DNA from 2 places in the Streptomyces sp. NPDC014764 genome. Region 2 is predicted to be linked to the other one. Evidence: predicted binding sites of a transcription regulator. Region 2 holds the regulator's gene; the other holds the start of a gene.

Region 1 (9,934 bases), on a different contig from region 2:
GAGCCCTTCATTCCCTCCCAAATCAGGCGCTTGACCTGCGCGCCTGTGGAGAACAGGCGTCAATTGCCCGGCTCCGGCGGTCGTTGTGGGGAGCTCGTGCAGACTGGCCGGATGCGCACGGAGCTTGTTTCGGAACCCGGTGATCCAGGACGTCCCAACGAGGACTTCGCGAGCGTCGCGCTCCCGGCCTCCGGACAGGGTGGGGCGCTCGTGGTTCTGGACGGCGTGACGCCGCCGTCGGACGGGGGCGGGTGTCTGCATTCGGTGCCCTGGTTCACCGCCCGGCTGGGCGGCGCGCTGACCGAACTGACCGTTTCCCTCCCGGATGTGCCGCCGGCCGGGCTGCTGTCCCGGGGGATCGCGCGCACGGCCGAGAGTCATGCTTCGACCTGTGACCTTTCTCACCCCCGGACGCCGCAGGCAACGGTGGTGATGGCGCGCTGGTCACCCGACTCGGTGGACTGTCTGGTGCTGTCGGACTCGGTGCTGCTGGTCGAGTCGCCGGACGGCACGGTCACGGCGGTCCGGGACGACCGGCTGGACCGGTTGCCCCGTTCGGCCCTGTCCAGCCACACGGTCGTGGACACGACGCTGCGGAACAAGGAGGGCGGCTTCTTCACGGCCGCGGCCGATCCGGCGGTGTCGTCACGCGCCGTGACCGTCTCCCTGCCCCGGGACCGGGTGCGTGCCCTGACCGCGCTGACGGACGGTGCGACGCGGTGGGTGGAGCGGTTCGGGGAGGGTGACTGGGCGGACTGCGTCGGCGTGATCCGCGAGGAGGGGGCGCGGGGGCTGGTGCGGAGGGTGCGCGCGCTGGAGCGCGGGCGTCCCCTCGGGGGTAAGACGCATGACGACGCGACGGTCGTCCACGTGGAGCTTCCGGCTGCCTGACGGCGTGGGGGACTTCACCCGCACGGCCGACGGGTGACAGGGGCTCACCTTTGACGCGGTGAGGGCTCGCCACCCGGACGGCGGATCCGTTCCTGGCCGCGGGCCGGTGGTGACTGGCCGCGCAGTTCCCCGCGCCCCTGGGGCCGCTTCCGCCCTGTCACGGGCAGGTCGTGTCGCCGGGAGGTGGCTGCCGCCCTCGCTGCGGGCAGTCGTGCCGCTGGGGCGGCACGGGTGGGCGCAGCGGCACCCCTGCAACGCCGGGCGCGGGACGTCCGTGGCCGAGCACGCACTCCCCCGCGCCCCATAGCGCGCCCGACCAGGGCCCCTACTTCTCCGTCCCCCTGTTCAGCCGACGCAGCAGGCGGGCCAGTTCGTCGACCTCCGCCGGGTTCCAGTCGGCGAGGCGGCCGGCGTAGCGGGCGCGGCGGGCCTCGCGGACGCGGCTGACGCGGTGACGGCCCTCCTCCGTGAGGGTGACGAGCCAGGCGCGCCCGTCGGCGGGGTCGGGCTCGCGGCCGACGAGCCCGAGCTCCTCCAGGGCGCGCAGCTGGCGCGACATGGTCGCCTTGCCCACGCCGATGTAGGAGGCGAGCTCGGTGGCCCGCTGCCGCCCGCCCTCCTCCAGACGGACCAGCAGCCCGTACGCGGAAGGCTCGAGGTCCGGGTGGACCTCGCGCGCCATCTCCCCCTGGCTGGCCCGTGCGCGCCGCAGCAGGACCGTCAACTCGCGTTCCAGCGCCAGGAACGCGGGCTGTTCGACGCCGGACGCGGGTTCCGGCGAGTCGGCGTGCTTCCCGCCGCCGTTTCCGTCTTCGTGCACGTTGGCCCCTGCCTCGGTTTCCCGTTCTGAAAGTTCTGGCCGAGTGGCGGCGTCGCCCCAGCTCCATAAGTATTTCGCAGGCGTAGACCAACGGCAGTGCGCGGCGACCCCGCCCGCCGCCTCGGTCGGCGCCCGCAGTTTCTCTACCAGGCCATTACGTGGCATGCCCACTACATGCGATGTGGGTCACATTCCGGGTTCGCCCCATGACCGTTCGGAGATGCGTCATGCCTGTGCACAGATCCCGACTCGTCCGCATACGCGCGCTCGGCACCGCCGGCGCAGTCCTGCTCGCGCTGCTCGCCCTCCCGCAGACCTCCGCCGTCGCCGACGGCGCCTCCCCCTCCGTCCCGCCGCGCGGCTCCGCCCACATGGGCATGGGCGTCCTCGCCCACGACGGCCAGGCCGGCCTGCCCACCTCCCGCTCCACCCAGACGGAGGGCGTGGACGTCTCCAGCCACCAGGGCAACGTCGCCTGGACCACCCTGTGGAACAGCGGGGTGCGCTGGGCCTACGCCAAGGCGACGGAGGGCACGTACTACACCAACCCGTACCACGCGCAGCAGTACAACGGCTCCTACGACGTCGGCATGGTCCGCGGCGCCTACCACTTCGCCACTCCCGACACCACGAGCGGCGCCGCCCAGGCGGACTACTTCGTGGACCGCGGCGGCGCCTGGTCCGCCGACGGCCGCACGCTGCCGGGCGTCCTGGACATCGAGTGGAACCCGTACGGCGACGACTGCTACGGCAAGTCGGCGAGCTCGATGGTGAGCTGGATCCGCGACTTCCTCGACCGCTACCGCGCCCGCACCGGCCGTGACGCCGTCATCTACACCGCGACCAGCTGGTGGAAGCAGTGCACCGGCAACTACGCCGGATTCGCCTCCACCACCCCGCTGTGGATCGCCAGGTACGCCTCCACCGTCGGCGAACTGCCGGCCGGCTGGGACACGTACACGATGTGGCAGTACACCTCGACGGGTCCGACGGTCGGCGACCACGACCGCTTCAACGGCACCCTCGACGGGGTGCGGATCTTCGCCGCCGGCAGCTGACCCGGGCGGCGGTACGGGAAAGGCCCGGGCCTCCCTCACGGAGCCCGGGCCTCCCCTCATCCGGCGGCCCCCGTCACGCGGCCACCGGAACCTCCGGCGCCGCCCCGTTCGTCGCCGGGGACAGCGCCAGCTCCAGGACCTGGCGGACGTCGGTGACGGCGTGCACGTCGAGCTTCTCCAGCACCTCCGCCGGGACGTCGTCCAGGTCGGGCTCGTTGCGCTTGGGGATGATCACGGTGGTGACGCCAGCCCGGTGCGCGGCGAGCAGCTTCTGCTTCACGCCGCCGATCGGCAGCACCCGTCCGGTCAGCGACACCTCGCCGGTCATCGCCACGTCCGTGCGGACCAGGCGTCCGGAGAGCAGCGAGGCCAGGGCCGTGGTCATCGTGATGCCCGCGCTCGGGCCGTCCTTGGGGACGGCGCCCGCCGGGAAGTGGATGTGCACGCCCCGGTCCTTCAGGTCGCCGACCGGGAGCTCCAGCTCGGCTCCGCGGCTGCGCAGGAAGCTCAGCGCGATCTGCGCCGACTCCTTCATCACGTCGCCCAGCTGCCCGGTCAGGGTCAGCCCCGCCGCGCCCGTCTCCGGGTCGGCCAGGGACGCCTCGACGTAGAGGACGTCACCGCCGGCGCCGGTCACGGCGAGCCCGGTGGCGACGCCGGGCACCGCGGTGCGCCGCTCGGCGGGCTCCTGGGCGGACTCCGGCACGTGGTGCGGCCGCCCGATCAGGCCCCGCAGGTCGTCCGCGGTCACGGTGAACGGCAGCTCCCGCTCCCCCAGTTCGTGCTGGGCCGCGACCTTGCGCAGCAGCCGTGCGACCGACCGTTCCAGGTTGCGCACGCCCGCCTCGCGCGTGTACTCGCCGGCGAGCTTGCGCAGGGCGCCCTCCTCGAGCGTCACCTCGTCCGGCTGGAGCCCGGCCCGCTCCAGCTGGCGCGGGAGCAGGTGGTCGCGGGCGATGACGATCTTCTCGTCCTCGGTGTAGCCGTCGAGGCGGACCAGCTCCATGCGGTCGAGCAGGGCCTCCGGGATGGCCTCCAGGACGTTGGCGGTGGCGAGGAACACCACGTCGGACAGGTCGAGCTCGACCTCCAGGTAGTGGTCCCGGAAGGTGTGGTTCTGCGCCGGGTCGAGGACCTCCAGCAGGGCCGCGGCCGGGTCGCCGCGGAAGTCGGAGCCGACCTTGTCGATCTCGTCGAGCAGGACGACCGGGTTCATCGAACCGGCCTCCTTGATCGCCCGGACGATCCGGCCGGGCAGCGCGCCGACGTAGGTGCGGCGGTGGCCGCGGACCTCCGCCTCGTCGCGGACGCCGCCGAGGGCGACGCGGACGAACTTGCGGCCCATGGCGTGGGCGACGGACTCGCCGAGCGAGGTCTTGCCGACGCCGGGCGGACCCACCAGTGCCAGCACGGCACCGCCGCGCCGGCCGCCGACGACGCCGAGACCCCGGTCGCTCCGGCGCTTCCGCACAGCCAGGTACTCGGTGATGCGCTCCTTCACGTCCTGCAGACCCGCGTGCTCGGCGTCCAGGACGGCCTGGGCGCCCTGGATGTCGTAGGAGTCCTCGGTGCGCTCGTTCCACGGCATCTCCAGGACCGTGTCGAGCCAGGTGCGGATCCAGGAGCCCTCGGGCGACTGGTCGGAGGAGCGCTCCAGCTTGTCGACCTCCTTGAGCGCGGCCTCGCGGACCTTCTCGGGGAGATCGGCGGCCTCGACGCGGGCCCGGTAGTCGTCGGACTCGTCGCCGTCCTGCTCGCCGTTCAGCTCGCGCAGCTCCTTGCGGACAGCCTCCAGCTGGCGGCGGAGCAGGAACTCCCGCTGCTGCTTGTCGACGCCCTCCTGGACGTCCTTGGCGATGGTCTCGGCGACGTCCTGCTCGGCGAGGTGGTCGCGCAGCTGCTGGGTGGCGAGCTTCAGCCGGGCCACCGGGTCGGTGGTCTCCAGCAGGGCGACCTTCTGCTCGGTGGTGAGGAACGGCGAGTAGCCGGAGTTGTCGGCGAGCGCGGAGACGTCGTCGATGGCCTGGACGCGGTCCACGACCTGCCAGGCGCCGCGCTTGCGGAGCCAGGCGGTGGCGAGCGCCTTGTACTCCTTGACCAGTTCGGTCACGTTCCCCGGCAGCGGCTCGGACACGCTCTCGTCGATGCGGGTGCCCTCCACCCACAGCGCCGCGCCCGGCCCGGTGGTGCCGGCGCCGATGCGCACCCGCCCCCGGCCGCGGATCAGGGCGCCGGGGTCGCCGTCGGCCAGCCGGCCGACCTGCTCGACGGTGCCCAGTACGCCGATCCCGGCGTAGGTGCCGTCGACGCGCGGCACGAGCAGCACCTTCGGCTTGCCCGGCTCGTCGCGGGCGGCGGCCTGGGCGGCCTCCACCGCCGCGCGCACCTCGGAATCGCTCAGGTCCAGCGGAACCACCATCCCCGGCAGCACGACCTCGTCGTCGAGCGGCAGCACGGGCAGGGCGAGCGGTGTGGACTCAGCAGCCATGATCTCCCCTTCGGCAGTCAAGTTGAGCTACGTCGACTCAATGCAGGGGAGCGGCCGAATGTTCCCGGGGTGGCGTTCGCTCTGAGCGATCACCGGGCCGGACTCCGAGGGGCCGGGCCCCCGCACCGCGGGGCCTGCCAGGATGAACGCATGTCCACCCCCTACGGCATTCCCGAAGCTCCTGAAGTCCTGGACCGTCGCGAGGGCCCGTACGGCGAGGTCGTGCTGCGCAGACACGGCGGTCTGCTGCAGATCATCGCCAACGGCTGCTTCCTGATGGACACCTCCGACGGGCGTTCCGAGCGGCTGCTCGTGGACGCGGCCCTGGCGGCCCTGGACCCGCGGGCCGAGGACCCCTCGGTGCTGATCGGCGGGCTGGGCGCCGGCTTCTCCCTGACGCACGCGGCCGGCCAGGAGCGCTGGGGCCGGATCGCCGTCGTGGAGCGGGAGCCCGCGATCATCGGGTGGCACCGCTCGGGCCCGCTGGCCGACCTCTCCGGAGCGGCGCTCGCCGATCCGCGGACGGAGATCGTCGAGCAGGACTTGATCGCTTACGTCAATGAGACGTCCGACACGTTCGACGCGCTGTGCCTCGACATCGACAACGGGCCCGACTGGACCGTCGACGAGGGCAACGAGGGCCTTTATTCGCCGGACGGACTCGCGGCATGTGCAAGGGTGTTGAAGCCGCGCGGGGTCCTCGCGGTATGGTCCGCGAAGCCTTCACCGGAATTCGAGGGAACCTTGCGGAATGCCGGATTCCGGCAGGTCCGTACCGAAGAGATCCCCGTTGCCCGGGGCGTTCCGGACGTCGTGCACATCGGCGTCCGCCCTGGATAGCAAACCCGTGGTGAATCCCCGTACGCTGCTGCCCTGACGCGGATCATTCAAGCGTCAATCGCAGTGATGCGCAGACGACGGATCACCCCACGGATTCCGGAAAAAGCACACCTCAGGGGCGGGCGATGGAGCAGACACACACCTCCCACAACGGCACGGCGACGACCACCCCCGGCGCGCAGCGCAGGGTCCTGGTGGTCGAGGACGACGCGACGATCGTGGACGCCATCGCGACCCGCCTGCGTGCCGAGGGATTCCTGGTGCAAACGGCGGGCGACGGCCCGTCCGCGGTGGACACGGCGGAGGCCTGGCAGCCCGACCTGCTGATCCTCGACATCATGCTGCCGGGCTTCGACGGCCTGGAGGTCTGCCGGCGCGTGCAGGCCCAGCGGCCCGTGCCGGTGATGATGCTCACCGCGCGCGACGACGAGACCGACATGCTGGTGGGCCTCGGCGTCGGCGCCGACGACTACATGACCAAGCCGTTCTCCATGCGCGAGCTGGCGGCGCGGGTGCACGTGCTGCTGCGCCGCATGGAGCGCGCGGCCCTCGCGGCCACCACCCCGCGCAGCGGCATCCTGCGCCTGGGCGAGCTGGAGATCGACCACGCGCAGCGCCGGGTGCGCGTGCGCAGCGAGGACGTCCACCTGACGCCCACCGAGTTCGACCTCCTGGTGTGCCTGGCCAACACCCCGCGCGCGGTGCTCTCCCGTGAGCAGCTGCTGGCCGAGGTCTGGGACTGGGCGGACGCCTCCGGCACCCGGACCGTGGACAGCCACATCAAGGCGCTGCGCCGGAAGATCGGCGCGGAGCGCATCCGCACGGTGCACGGCGTGGGCTACGCCCTGGAGACGCCGACGCCATGAGCGGGGGTCCGGCGGGACGCGGACAGCGGAAGAAGCAGCCCTGGGGCAATGTGCGGCCGTTCTCGATCAAGACCAAACTGGGCGCGCTGGTCGTCGTCTCGGTCCTGATCACCACCGGACTCTCGGTGATCGCGGTGCACACCAAGACGGAGCTGCGCTTCATCACGGTCTTCTCGATGATCGCCACGCTGCTGATCACCCAGTTCGTGGCGCACTCCCTCACCGCCCCGCTGGACGACATGAACGCCGTCGCGCGGTCCATCTCGCACGGCGACTACACCCGCCGGGTGCGCGAGAGCCGCCGCGACGAGCTGGGCGACCTGGCCCAGACGATCAACGTCATGGCCGACGAGCTGGAGGAGCAGGACAGCCAGCGCAAGGAACTGGTCGCCAACGTCTCGCACGAGCTGCGCACCCCCATCGCGGGACTGCGCGCGGTGCTGGAGAACATCGTCGACGGGGTCACCCGGGCCGACCCCGAGACGATGCGCACGGCCCTGAAGCAGACCGAGCGGCTCGGCCGGCTGGTGGAGACGCTGCTGGACCTCTCGCGCCTGGACAACGGCGTGGTCCCGCTGCGGAAACGCCGCTTCGAGGTGTGGCCGTACCTGTCGGGCGTGCTGAAGGAGGCCAACATGGTGGCCTCCGCCCGCGCGAGCATGGCCTCCGGCTCCGGCAGCCACACCCGTACGGACGTGCATCTGCACCTGGACGTCTCGCCGCCCGAGCTGGTGGCGCACGCCGACCCCGAGCGGATCCACCAGGTCGTCGCCAACCTGATCGACAACGCGGTCAAGCACAGCCCGCCGCACGGCCGGGTGACCGTGCGGGCCCGGCAGGGTTCCGCGCCGGAGTCGCTCGAGCTGGAGGTGCTGGACGAGGGGCCGGGCATCCCGCGGACGGAGTGGCACCGGGTCTTCGAGCGGTTCAACCGCGGCAGCGTCAACCGGCCGCACGGCCCCGGCAGCGACGGCGGCACCGGCCTCGGCCTCGCGATCGCCCGCTGGGCCGTGGATCTTCACGGCGGCCGGATCGGGGTGGCGGAATCCGAGCGTGGTTGCCGGATTCTGATCACTCTTCCGGGGCCCTCTTCTGTGCCAAGTTGACGTAAAGTTCGAACCGGAGCCTCAAGATCCATCTGCGTTCGCCCTGGCGGACACGTGTGATCAGGCACAGGCCCGCGCGCGGGGCGCGCAGGGCCCTGGTCGAGCGATGCCTGATACCGTCCGAAGAAGCGGAACCTCGCTTGTTTCCCGCCATTTCCAGAGCCGAAACACCCGCTGAGATGTGATGTGCACGACGTTGCACGGGCCCGGCCTGACCTTCTCGCGCGGGGAGGCGTAGCCTTTATTTCCGCTGTCCATCATCTTGCGAAGCGGAAGAGGGCGGTTGACGCCGTGTCGCCACAGTCCCCCAGTAACTCGAGCATCTCGACCGACACCGACCAAGCGGGAAAGAACCCCGCTGCGGCCTTCGGTGCCAACGAATGGCTCGTCGACGAGATCTACCAGCAGTACCTCCAGGACCCGAACTCGGTGGACCGAGCCTGGTGGGACTTCTTCGCCGACTACAAGCCGGGCGCTCCCGCGTCCTCGGCTCCGGCGGGTGACGCGGCCGCGGGGGCCGCGGTGACCCCCACCGCTCCGTCCCAGCCGGCCCCGCCCGCGCCCGCGAAGGCCCAGGCGCCCGCGCAGCCCGCCGCGCCCGCCCCGGCGGCCAAGGCCCCGGCGCAGGCGCAGGCCCCCGCGCAGGCGAAGGCCCCGGCCCAGCCGGCGAAGCAGGCCGCTCCCGCCGCCAAGCCGGCGCCGGCCAGGAAGGCCGAGCCCGCGGGCGAGGCGAAGAGCGGTCCCGAGCAGGTCACCCTGCGCGGCCCGTCCGCCGCGGTGGCCAAGAACATGGACGCCTCGCTGGAGCTGCCCACGGCCACGTCCGTGCGCGCGGTCCCGGTGAAGCTGCTGTTCGACAACCGCATCGTCATCAACAACCACCTGAAGCGCGCGCGGGGCGGGAAGATCTCCTTCACGCACCTCATCGGCTACGCCATGGTCCAGGCCATCAAGGCCATGCCGTCGATGAACCACTCGTACGCCAAGGTGGACGGCAAGCCGACCCTGGTGAAGCCGGAGCACATCAACCTCGGTCTCGCCATCGACCTGGTCAAGCCCAACGGCGACCGCCAGCTCGTCGTCGCGGCGATCAAGAAGGCCGAGACGCTGAACTTCTTCGAGTTCTGGCAGGCCTACGAGGACATCGTCCGTCGCGCCCGCGACAACAAGCTGACGATGGACGACTTCACCGGTGTCACGGTCTCCCTGACCAACCCCGGAGGCCTCGGCACCGTCCACTCCGTGCCGCGCCTGATGCCCGGCCAGTCCGTGATCATGGGCGTCGGCTCCATGGACTACCCGGCGGAGTTCCAGGGCACCTCCCAGGACACCCTGAACAAGCTCGGTATCTCGAAGGTCATGACGCTCACGTCGACCTACGACCACCGGGTGATCCAGGGCGCCGCCTCCGGCGAGTTCCTGCGCCAGGTCGCGAACCTCCTCCTCGGCGAGAACAACTTCTACGACGAGATCTTCGAGGCCCTGCGCATCCCCTACGAGCCGGTCCGCTGGCTCAAGGACATCGACGCCAGCCACGACGACGACGTCACCAAGGCCGCCCGGGTCTTCGACCTGATCCACTCCTACCGGGTCCGCGGCCACGTCATGGCCGACACCGACCCGCTCGAGTACAAGGTCCGCAAGCACCCCGACCTGGACATCGTCGAGCACGGCCTCACCCTGTGGGACCTGGAGCGCGAGTTCGCCGTCGGCGGTTTCGCCGGCAAGTCGATGATGAAGCTGCGCGACATCCTCGGTGTGCTCCGCGACTCGTACTGCCGCACCACCGGCATCGAGTTCATGCACATCCAGGACCCCAAGCAGCGCAAGTGGATCCAGGACCGCGTGGAGCGCGGCCACACCAA
Region 2 (9,934 bases):
TGGCAGCGGCCGCACTCGGTGCAGGTGGAGAAGTCCAGCAGGCCCTTCCAGGAGAACTGCTCGACCTGGGAGACGCCGAAGACGTCGTCGTCACCGGGGTCGGTGAAGTCGATCGGCTCCCCCCCGGAGGTCATCGGCTGCAGCGCGCCCAGCGCGGTCCCGCCGGCGGCCTCACGCTTGAACCAGATGTTGGGGAAGGCGAGGAAGCGGTGCCAGGCCACACCCATGTTGGTGTTGAGCGAGACGACGATCATCCAGACGAACGACGTCCCGATCTTGATCATCGCGGTCAGGTAGACCAGGTTCTGCAGCGTCCCGGTGGAGAGCCCGTCGAAGGCCTGCACCAGCGGGTACGACGCGAAGTACGACGCCGAGTAGCCGTCGACGTGGTGCAGGGCGCCCTCGAGGCCGCGCAGCACGTAGATGGCGAGGCCGATGGTGAGGATCACGTACTCGACGAAGTACGCCTGGCCGGCCTTGGAGCCGGTGAAGCGGGACTTGCGGCCGGGCCGGGACGGCAGGCTGAGCAGACGGATCACGATGAGCACCGCGATGCCCAGGACCGTCATGACACCGATGAACTCGATGTACATCTCGAACGGCAGGAAGTCGCCGATGACCGGCAGCACCCAGTCGGCCTGGAAGAGCTGGCCGAAGGCCTGGGCGAGGGTCGGCGGCAGGGTCAGGAAGCCGACGGCGACGAACCAGTGGGCGATGCCGACGACGCCCCACCTGTTCATGCGGGTGTGGCCGAGGAACTCCCGCACCAGGGTCACACTGCGCTGGTAGGGATTGTCGGTCCGGGTGCGGGCCGGGACCGGCTGGCCCAGCTTGAAGTACCGGACGAACTGGCCGATCGCGCGTGCGAGCAGCGCAACGCCGACCACGGTCAGGACCAGCGACACGATGATCGCGGCGAGTTGCATGGGGGCTCCTCGGGCCTGCGAGGGGTTCAGGGTGTGGAGTGGTTGTCGGGGGCTTCACCGGGGTGTGCCGTCCGGCTTCCCCGAGATTACTAAGCGGTAACTTATGCAGTCCGTCTGAGACTACCCCCATCTCCGGCCGCACTGTAGCCGGGCACGGGGTGATCTGAGTCGCTGAGGGTTGCCTATGCGGGCGGCCCGTGAAGGCGTCCCGGAGTCGATCGTGTTATTCACGCCAAATCAGTCCATACGCCCCTAACTTATATCCGTGCTCTACGGGATCACCGCGGCCGCCACCGCACTGCTGCTCTCCGCCCTCCTCACCGGGGTGCTGCGGACCCCCGCCCTGCGTCTCGGGATCACCGACCGCAGGCGGCGCCGGCCCCTGCCGCTGTCCGGGGGAGCGGCCGTCGCGCTTGCCACCGTCCTGGTCGCGGGAGGCGCCGACGCCGCCGGTCTGCTGCCCCTCGGGGCCGGGGTCGGCCAGGTGGTCGCGGCCGCCGGCTGCGTCGCCCTGCTCGGGCTGGCCGCCGACCTCCGGCGGCTGCGCTGGTGGGTCACGCCGGCCGGGACGGCGGTCGCGGCGGGCTTCGTCGTGCCGTACGAGGAGACCGGTGCGGCCGCCGGAGCGGCGGCCGTGGTCTGGATCGCGGTCGCGACCACCGCCTTCCGCGGGCTGGACCACGCCGACGGGCTGGCCGGAGCGGTCGGCGCGGTGGGCGCGTTCGGGGTCGCCGCGTGCGCCACGGCCGAGCTGATGGACTCCCTCGCCGCGCTGATGGGCGTGCTGGCCGCCGCGCTCGCCGGGTTCCTGCTGCACAACTGGTTCCCCGCGCGGGCGGGCCTGGGGTCGGCCGGTGCGCTCTTCACCGGATTCCTGCTGGCCTCGTCAGCGGTTTTCGTGCGGGCGGGGCAGGGAATCGGAGCCGGGGCGGCCGTGCTGTACGCGCTGACGGCGATCGCGTGTGCGGACGCGGCCCTGGTGGTACTCGGGCGGCGGCTCGACCGCCGGGCGCTCACCCGTGGGCGCCCCGACCATCTCGGGCACCGGCTGCGGCGGCTGGCCCTCGCGCCCCGCGCGGTGCCGGTGCTGCTGGGCGCCGGGTCCGCGGGAGGGGTGGTCGTCGCGGTGTGCGTGCACACCGGCAGGCTGTCCCCCGGGGCGGTGTGGTGGGTCGCGGCGGCCGCCACGGTGCCCGTCCTGGTGCTCGTGAGGCGTCCCGTCACCCCTGTTTTCCGTCCGCGTCAACGTGTCGCCAGCGCGTCGTCGCAGGTCAGCGAGCAGTTGCGTGTAAGGAGCGGATAAGAGTTGAGTCTGCCTGACTCAGCTCTGTTGACCCGGCGGCGGACGTCATGCATGCTTGAGTCTGTTCCACTCAAGTCAGCTGGAGGAATCGAAATGGCACGTGCGGTCGGCATCGACCTGGGCACGACTAACTCCGTCGTCAGCGTTCTGGAGGGCGGCGAGCCCACCGTCATCACCAACGCCGAGGGCGCCAGGACCACGCCTTCCGTCGTCGCCTTCGCCAAGAACGGTGAGGTGCTGGTCGGCGAGGTGGCCAAGCGCCAGGCCGTGACCAACGTCGACAGGACCATCCGGTCGGTCAAGCGCCACATGGGCACCGACTGGAAGATCAACCTGGACGGCAAGGACTTCAACCCGCAGCAGATCAGCGCCTTCGTGCTGCAGAAGCTGAAGCGGGACGCCGAGGCGTACCTGGGCGAGAAGGTGACCGACGCGGTCATCACCGTCCCGGCGTACTTCAACGACGCCGAGCGCCAGGCCACCAAGGAGGCCGGCGAGATCGCCGGTCTGAACGTGCTGCGCATCGTCAACGAGCCGACGGCCGCCGCCCTGGCGTACGGCCTCGACAAGGACGACCAGACGATCCTCGTCTTCGACCTCGGTGGCGGTACCTTCGACGTCTCCCTCCTGGAGATCGGCGACGGTGTCGTCGAGGTGAAGGCCACCAACGGTGACAACAACCTCGGTGGTGACGACTGGGACCAGCGCGTCGTCGACTACCTGGTCAAGCAGTTCCAGGCCGGTCACGGCGTGGACCTGGGCAAGGACAAGATGGCGCTGCAGCGTCTGCGTGAGGCCGCCGAGAAGGCGAAGATCGAGCTGTCCTCGTCCACCGAGACCTCGATCAACCTCCCGTACATCACCGCCTCCGCCGAGGGCCCCCTGCACCTCGACGAGAAGCTGACCCGCGCCCAGTTCCAGCAGCTGACCGCGGACCTGCTCGAGCGCTGCAAGACGCCGTTCAACAACGTGATCAAGGACGCCGGCATCTCCGTCAGCGAGATCGACCACGTCGTTCTGGTCGGCGGTTCGACCCGTATGCCCGCCGTCGCCGAACTGGTCAGGGACCTGACCGGCGGCAAGGAGGCCAACAAGGGCGTCAACCCGGACGAGGTCGTCTCCATCGGCGCCGCGCTCCAGGCCGGTGTCCTCAAGGGCGAGGTCAAGGACGTCCTCCTGCTCGACGTCACCCCGCTGTCCCTCGGCATCGAGACCAAGGGCGGCATCATGACCAAGCTGATCGAGCGCAACACCACGATCCCGACCAAGCGCTCCGAGATCTTCACGACGGCCGAGGACAACCAGCCGTCGGTGCAGATCCAGGTCTACCAGGGCGAGCGCGAGATCGCGGCGTACAACAAGAAGCTCGGCATGTTCGAGCTGACCGGTCTGCCGCCGGCGCCGCGTGGCGTCCCGCAGATCGAGGTCTCCTTCGACATCGACGCCAACGGCATCATGCACGTCACGGCGAAGGACCTCGGCACCGGCAAGGAGCAGAAGATGACCGTCACCGGCGGCTCTTCGCTCCCGAAGGACGAGGTCGAGCGCATGCGTCAGGAGGCCGAGAAGTACGCGGAGGAGGACCACGCCCGCCGCGAGGCCGCCGAGTCCCGCAACCAGGGCGAGCAGCTCGTCTACCAGACCGAGAAGTTCCTCACGGACAACGCGGACAAGGTGCCCGGCGAGATCAAGACCGAGGTCGAGGCCGCCGTCGCCGAGCTGAAGGAGAAGCTCAAGGGCGAGGACACCGCCGAGATCCGCACGGCCACCGAGAAGGTCGCCGCCGTCTCGCAGAAGCTGGGCCAGGCGATGTACGCCGACGCCCAGGGCGCGCAGGCCGCGGGCGGCTCCTCCGCCGGCGCCGGTGAGGCCAAGGCCGACGACGACGTCGTCGACGCCGAGATCGTCGACGAGGACCGGAAGGACGGTGCGGCGTGACGGAAGAGACCCCGGGCTTCGACGACCAGCAGCCCGATGTCCCTTCCGGCGCACCGTCCGACGACGCCGAGCCGCAGGCCGCCGCTCCCTCTCCCGAGGAAGAGGCGGCCCCGGCCGGGGACACCGAGCAGGACGCCGCTCTGGTGGCCCAGCTGGACCAGACCCGCAGCGCGCTGAACGAGCGCACCGCGGACCTCCAGCGCCTCCAGGCGGAGTTCCAGAACTACCGTCGCCGTGTCGAGCGGGACCGGGCAGCCGTGAAGGAGACCGCCGTGGCGAATCTCCTGACCGAACTGCTCCCGGTGCTCGACGACATCGGCCGGGCACGTGAGCACGGCGAGCTGGTGGGCGGCTTCAAGTCGGTCGCCGAGTCGCTGGAGACCACGGTGGCCAAGCTGGGCCTCCAGCAGTTCGGCAAGGAGGGCGAGCCCTTCGACCCGACGATCCACGAGGCCCTGATGCACTCCTACGCGCCGGACGTCACCGAGACGACGTGCGTGGCGATCCTGCAGCCGGGGTACCGCATCGGCGAGCGCACCATCCGCCCCGCGCGGGTGGCCGTCGCCGAGCCGCAGCCCGGCGCGCAGACGGCTCCGCCGGCCGAGGAGGGCTCCGAGGCGCAGGCCGACGGGGAGAACAAGGAGAGCGGTGGCCCGGAGGAGGGCTGACGTTACAGCTGACGCAGGGAAGGAGGGACGTCGGGGATGAGCACCAAGGACTTCATCGAGAAGGACTACTACAAGGTCCTCGGCGTCCCCAAGGACGCCACCGAGGCCGAGATCAAGAAGGCGTACCGGAAGCTCGCCCGCGAGTACCACCCGGACGCCAACAAGGGGAACACCAAGGCGGAGGAGCGGTTCAAGGAGATCTCCGAGGCGAACGACGTCCTCGGCGACCCCAAGAAGCGCAAGGAGTACGACGAGGCGCGCGCCCTCTTCGGCAACGGCGGGTTCCGCCCGGGGCCGGGCGCGGGCGGCGGTTCCTTCAACTTCGACCTGGGTGACCTCTTCGGAGGTCAGGCCGGCGGCCAGGCGGGCGGCTTCGGCGGCGGCCTCGGTGACGTCTTCGGGGGCCTGTTCAACCGGGGCGGCCCGGGGGCCACCCGGACCCAGCCGCGACGGGGCCAGGACATCGAGTCCGAGGTGACGCTCAGCTTCACCGAGGCCATCGAGGGCGCGACCGTCCCGCTGCGGATGTCGTCGCAGTCGCCCTGCAAGGCCTGTTCGGGCACCGGCGACAAGAACGGCACGCCGCGCGTGTGCCCGACCTGCGTCGGCACCGGACAGGTGGCGCGGGGCTCCGGCGGCGGCTTCTCGCTGACCGACCCCTGCCCGGACTGCAAGGGCCGCGGCCTGATCGCGGAGGAACCCTGCGAGGTCTGCAAGGGCAGCGGGCGGGCCAAGTCCTCGCGGACGATGCAGGTGCGCATCCCCGCGGGGGTCAGCGACGGCCAGCGGATCCGGCTGCGCGGCAAGGGCGCGCCGGGCGAGCGCGGCGGCCCCGCGGGCGACCTGTACGTCGTCGTGCACGTCGGCACCCACCCGGTGTTCGGCCGCAAGGACGACAACCTGACGGTCACGGTGCCGGTGACGTACCCCGAGGCGGCCCTCGGGGGCGAGATCCGGGTCCCGACGCTGGGCGGTCCGCCGGTGACGCTGAAGCTGCCGCCGGGCACACCCAACGGGCGCACCCTGCGCGCCCGCGGCAAGGGCGCGGTCCGCAAGGACGGCACCCGCGGCGATCTGCTGGTCACCGTCGAGGTGAGTGTCCCCAAGGACCTGACGGGGAAGGCTCGTGACGCCCTGGAGGCGTATCGCGAGGCAACCGCGGACCAGGATCCGCGGGCGGAGCTGTTCCAGGCCGCGAAGGGAGCTTGATGCGATGGACGGCCGTCGACGCAACCCGTACGAACTGACCCAGGACACCCCGGTCTACGTCATTTCGGTGGCGGCCCAGCTCTCCGGCCTGCACCCGCAGACGCTGCGTCAGTACGACCGTCTGGGACTCGTGTCGCCGGACCGTACGGCGGGCCGGGGCCGGCGCTACTCGGCCCGTGACATCGAACTGCTCCGTCAGGTGCAGCAGTTGTCACAGGACGAGGGCATCAACCTGGCCGGAATCAAGCGCATCATCGAACTGGAGAACCAGGTCGCCGCGCTCCAGGCCCGTGTGGCCGAACTGGAGGACGCGCTCGACGGCGCGGCGGCGGCCATGCGTCAGCGCGAGGCCGCCGTGCACGCCTCGTACCGTCGTGACCTGGTGCCTTACCAGGAGGTGCAGCAGACCAGCGCGCTCGTGGTCTGGCGTCCCAAGCGTCAGCAGCAGTCCGACTGACGGCGCGCGCAAGCGAAGAGGGGCCCGTGGGTTCGCAGAACCCACGGGCCCCTTCTCTCATCCACGACCACAGCTGTGGCTATGGTATGCCTGCGTGTCCAGGTGATCCCCGCGGCGTGTTCGCAGGACTTTCACGAGTTCAGCGCACCGTGTCGTGTTCATCTCGTTAAGTGGCTGCCTCTTGACGCGGTGGTCGCCGAAGCGTTGGCTTTTCAGTCACATGGGCCGCAAAGCTGTGCCCACGTCCAAAACGCACCTGAAGTGAGCCCTCGCATGCGTCGTATCGCCATATCCGTGGCCGCCGTCTCCATGTCCGTCACGCTCGCCGGCTGCGGCATGCTCGGCGCGACAGGCAGCAGCGACGACGCGACCCCCGCCAAGGGGGACGACATCACGGTGGGCCTGCTCCTCCCGGAGAAGGCCAACACGCGCTACGAGCAGTGGGACTACCCCATGTTCAAGAAGAAGGTGGAGTCGCTCACCGACAACAAGGGCAAGGTCGAGTACGCCAACGCCGAGGCGGACGCGGACAAGCAGGCCGGCCAGATGCAGCGCATGATCGAGAAGAAGGTCGACGTCATCGTGCTGGACGCGGTGGACGCGCACGGCATCGCGGAGAGCGTCTCGAAGGCGAAGGAGGCCGGCATCCCGGTCATCGCCTACGACCGGCTCGCCGAGGGCCCGATCGACGCGTACATCTCCTTCGACAACTCCCTCGTGGGCGAGGTGCAGGGACGCTCACTGCTGGAGGCGATGGGCGGCAACCTGAGCATCACCGACAAGATCGTGATGATGAACGGCTCGTCGACCGACCCCAACGCCAAGCAGTTCAAGGCCGGGGCGCTGTCCGAGCTCAAGGGCAAGGTCACCATCGCCAAGTCCTTCGACACCAAGGACTGGGACCCGAAGAACGCCGAGAAGAACATGAAAGAGGCGATCAGCGAGATCGGCCTCGACAACATCGAGGGTGTGTACTCCGCCAACGACGGCATGGCGGGCGGCATCGTCAAGGCGCTGCGCGCCGCGGGTGTGACCAAGCTGCCGCCCATCACCGGCCAGGACGCGGAACTGGCCGCGGTGCAGCGCATCGTGGCCGGCGAGCAGTACATGAGCGTCTACAAGTCCTACCCCGAAGAGGCGGAGAACGCCGCGGAGATGGCCGTGGCGAAGGTCCAGGGCCGCGGCATCCAGTTCGACGCGCTCACCCGGGACCGTGTCGACAGCCCCACCGAGCAGGACATCCCGGCGCAGCTGGTGCCGGTGGTCGCGCTGACCCAGGACAACCTGGAGGACACCGTCATCGCCGACGGCTTCTACGAGGTGTCCGACATCTGCACCGGCGAGTTCAAGGACGCCTGCGCGGAGATCGGGCTCAAGTAACCCCCGTACGCCTTCGTACGAATCCGGCCACCCGCCGGCCTCCGGGCCGGTGCGGTGGCCGGTCCCGTGTTGCACAGCAGGTTCCGGCCGCGCATAGTTGCGCTCGCGGAAAGACGCTGAACCGGGGGTGGGATGGGCGATGGCCGGGCACGGGGCGGACGAGCATCCGCACGGTGCTGACCGACTGTGCGAGGCCGGGGACCGCGTGTACTCCCGGGCCGTACGGCGCGGACGGCTGCCGCGCCGGGAGGCCGAGCGGGTCCCCTGCCTGATGGAGCTGGCTCTGCTGCACCCCGACCCGGACGACATGGACTGGCTGGTCCCCACCTCCCCGCAGGAGGTCATGACCCGGCTGCTGCGCGGCATGTACGACGAGGTGAGGGCGAGTCAGCGCCGGGTCGGCTCGGCGGTCGCCGCCTTCGAGTGGTACGCCGGTCTCGGCCGCCAGGTGCCGGCGGGCGGGGCCTCGGAGGGCCCCGCGATCCGTGTGCTGGACGGACTGGCACGTATCCAGGCGGCGATGGACGAGGCGACGCAGGCGTGCACCACGGAGGTGCTCACCGTCCAGCCCGGAGGCATCCGGCGCGAGGCCGAGCTGTCGGAGGGCCTGCACCGGGCGATGGCGCTGCGCGGGCGCGGTGTGCGGATGCGGGATCTGTACACCCATGTCGCGCGGCACGGGCACGGGTTGCTCAACTATCTGGAGCTGATGGGCGACGCGGTGGAGGCGCGCACGCTGGACGAGGTCATCGAGCGGCTCATCCTCTTCGACCGCACGGTCGCCTTCATCCCCGCCAACGCCGAGCGCACGATGGCCCTGGAGCTGCGCCACCCGGCGCTGGTGGAGTACCTGGGCACGGTCTTCGAGCGGCTGTGGCGGCTCGCCATCCCGCTGACCGCGCCGCTTCCCGACACGGGCATCGAGGGCATCTCGCACCGCGAGCAGTCCATCGCGGCGCTGCTGGCGGAGGGGCATCAGGACGCGGTCATCGCGGAGCGCCTGGGTATCAGCGTCCGCACCTGCCGCGCCCACATCGCCCGCCTCTCGGAGACGCTGGGCGCGGCGAGCCGCACTCAGCTGGGGGTGCGGATCGCCCAGGCGGGGCTGGACAAGCCCCGGGGCCCCGAGGTCACTCTGTCCGGTCGAGAATCCCGGACTGCCCGATGAGGTAGCCGAGCTGGGCCCGGCTCTGGCTGCCCAGCGTCGCGGCGAGCTTGGCGATGTGGACGCGCGCGGTGCGGATGTTCATGCCCAGCCGGTCGGCGACGACGGCGTCGGTGTGTCCCTCGACCAGCAGCCGTGCGATGGCCCGCTGCCGGGCCGTGACACCGCCCAGGGAGGGCGGCTGGACGGCCTGGGGGTGCATGGGGGTGGCGAGCCGCCAGAAGCGGTCGAACATGTTCACCAGGTAGTCGACGACCGCCGGGTGGCGGATCTCCAGGGCGATGTCGGAGTGGCCCTCGTCGTCCCCGGGGATGAAGGCGACCGTCCGGTCCACGATGATCATGCGGCCGGTGACCTCGTCCAGGGTGCGGGCCTGGGCGTCGCCCCTCAACTGCTCGTACCGGGCGACGACCAGGGGGATGTGCCGCTGCGTGTGCGGGTAGATCACGCGGATCCTGCCGCCCCGGTCGAGGAACTGCTGGTCGCGGACCATGGCGGCGGCCTGGGCGGTCCTCGCGTACTCGGACGTCTGGTAGTTGTTCGGCGGCTGGATGCACAGGACCTCGCGTGTGCCGTCGGCCAGCGCCTGCGCGATGGCGCCGTTGATCCGGTGCAGGCCGCTCAGCAGGGAGAGCGTGGGCGTGCTCGCCTCGCCGCCGGGTCCGCCGCCGGTGCCCATGAGCGCGTGGAAGGTCTCGGCCAGCCACTCCTCACGGCGCCGTTCCGCCGCGATGCGCTCCCCCGAGCGGCGCAGCAGCTGCTGGAGGGCGATGGCGGGGGGCAGCGGCTCCAGGGCGCCCAGGTCGTCCACGGCGGGCCGCAGCAGGCCCAGATCGACCGCGCAGGGCGCCGCCTGCGCCTCGTCCGCGTCGAGCCGCCCCTCACGCA

What was found. Region 2 encodes HspR, which represses chaperone genes until heat shock. Its sites were predicted from a motif close to TTGAGNNNNNNNNNCTCAA; they were not measured.
Region 1: lon (endopeptidase La) is a predicted target of HspR. The motif match lies at 5,280-5,298, and genes of this name have one in related genera.

What each region holds. Positions count from the first base shown of each region.
Region 1 is NZ_JBIBXY010000003.1:119,722-129,655, forward strand. Features, by position in the region: gene ACF1AG_RS09300 (hypothetical protein) at 112-891, shown strand; gene ACF1AG_RS09305 (MarR family transcriptional regulator) at 1,217-1,711, opposite strand; gene ACF1AG_RS09310 (lysozyme) at 1,939-2,769, shown strand; gene lon (endopeptidase La) at 2,843-5,257, opposite strand; gene ACF1AG_RS09320 (spermidine synthase) at 5,408-6,097, shown strand; gene ACF1AG_RS09325 (response regulator transcription factor) at 6,223-6,963, shown strand; gene ACF1AG_RS09330 (HAMP domain-containing sensor histidine kinase) at 6,960-8,069, shown strand; gene ACF1AG_RS09335 (multifunctional oxoglutarate decarboxylase/oxoglutarate dehydrogenase thiamine pyrophosphate-binding subunit/dihydrolipoyllysine-residue succinyltransferase subunit) at 8,361-9,934, shown strand, end outside.
Region 2 is NZ_JBIBXY010000004.1:221,501-231,434, reverse strand. Features, by position in the region: gene ACF1AG_RS12920 ((Fe-S)-binding protein) at 1-926, opposite strand, end outside; gene ACF1AG_RS12915 (undecaprenyl/decaprenyl-phosphate alpha-N-acetylglucosaminyl 1-phosphate transferase) at 1,192-2,229, shown strand; gene dnaK (molecular chaperone DnaK) at 2,323-4,167, shown strand; gene grpE (nucleotide exchange factor GrpE) at 4,164-4,835, shown strand; gene dnaJ (molecular chaperone DnaJ) at 4,872-6,044, shown strand; gene ACF1AG_RS12895 (heat shock protein transcriptional repressor HspR) at 6,049-6,501, shown strand; gene ACF1AG_RS12890 (substrate-binding domain-containing protein) at 6,775-7,881, shown strand; gene ACF1AG_RS12885 (helix-turn-helix transcriptional regulator) at 8,021-9,049, shown strand; gene ACF1AG_RS12880 (helix-turn-helix transcriptional regulator) at 9,012-9,934, opposite strand, start outside.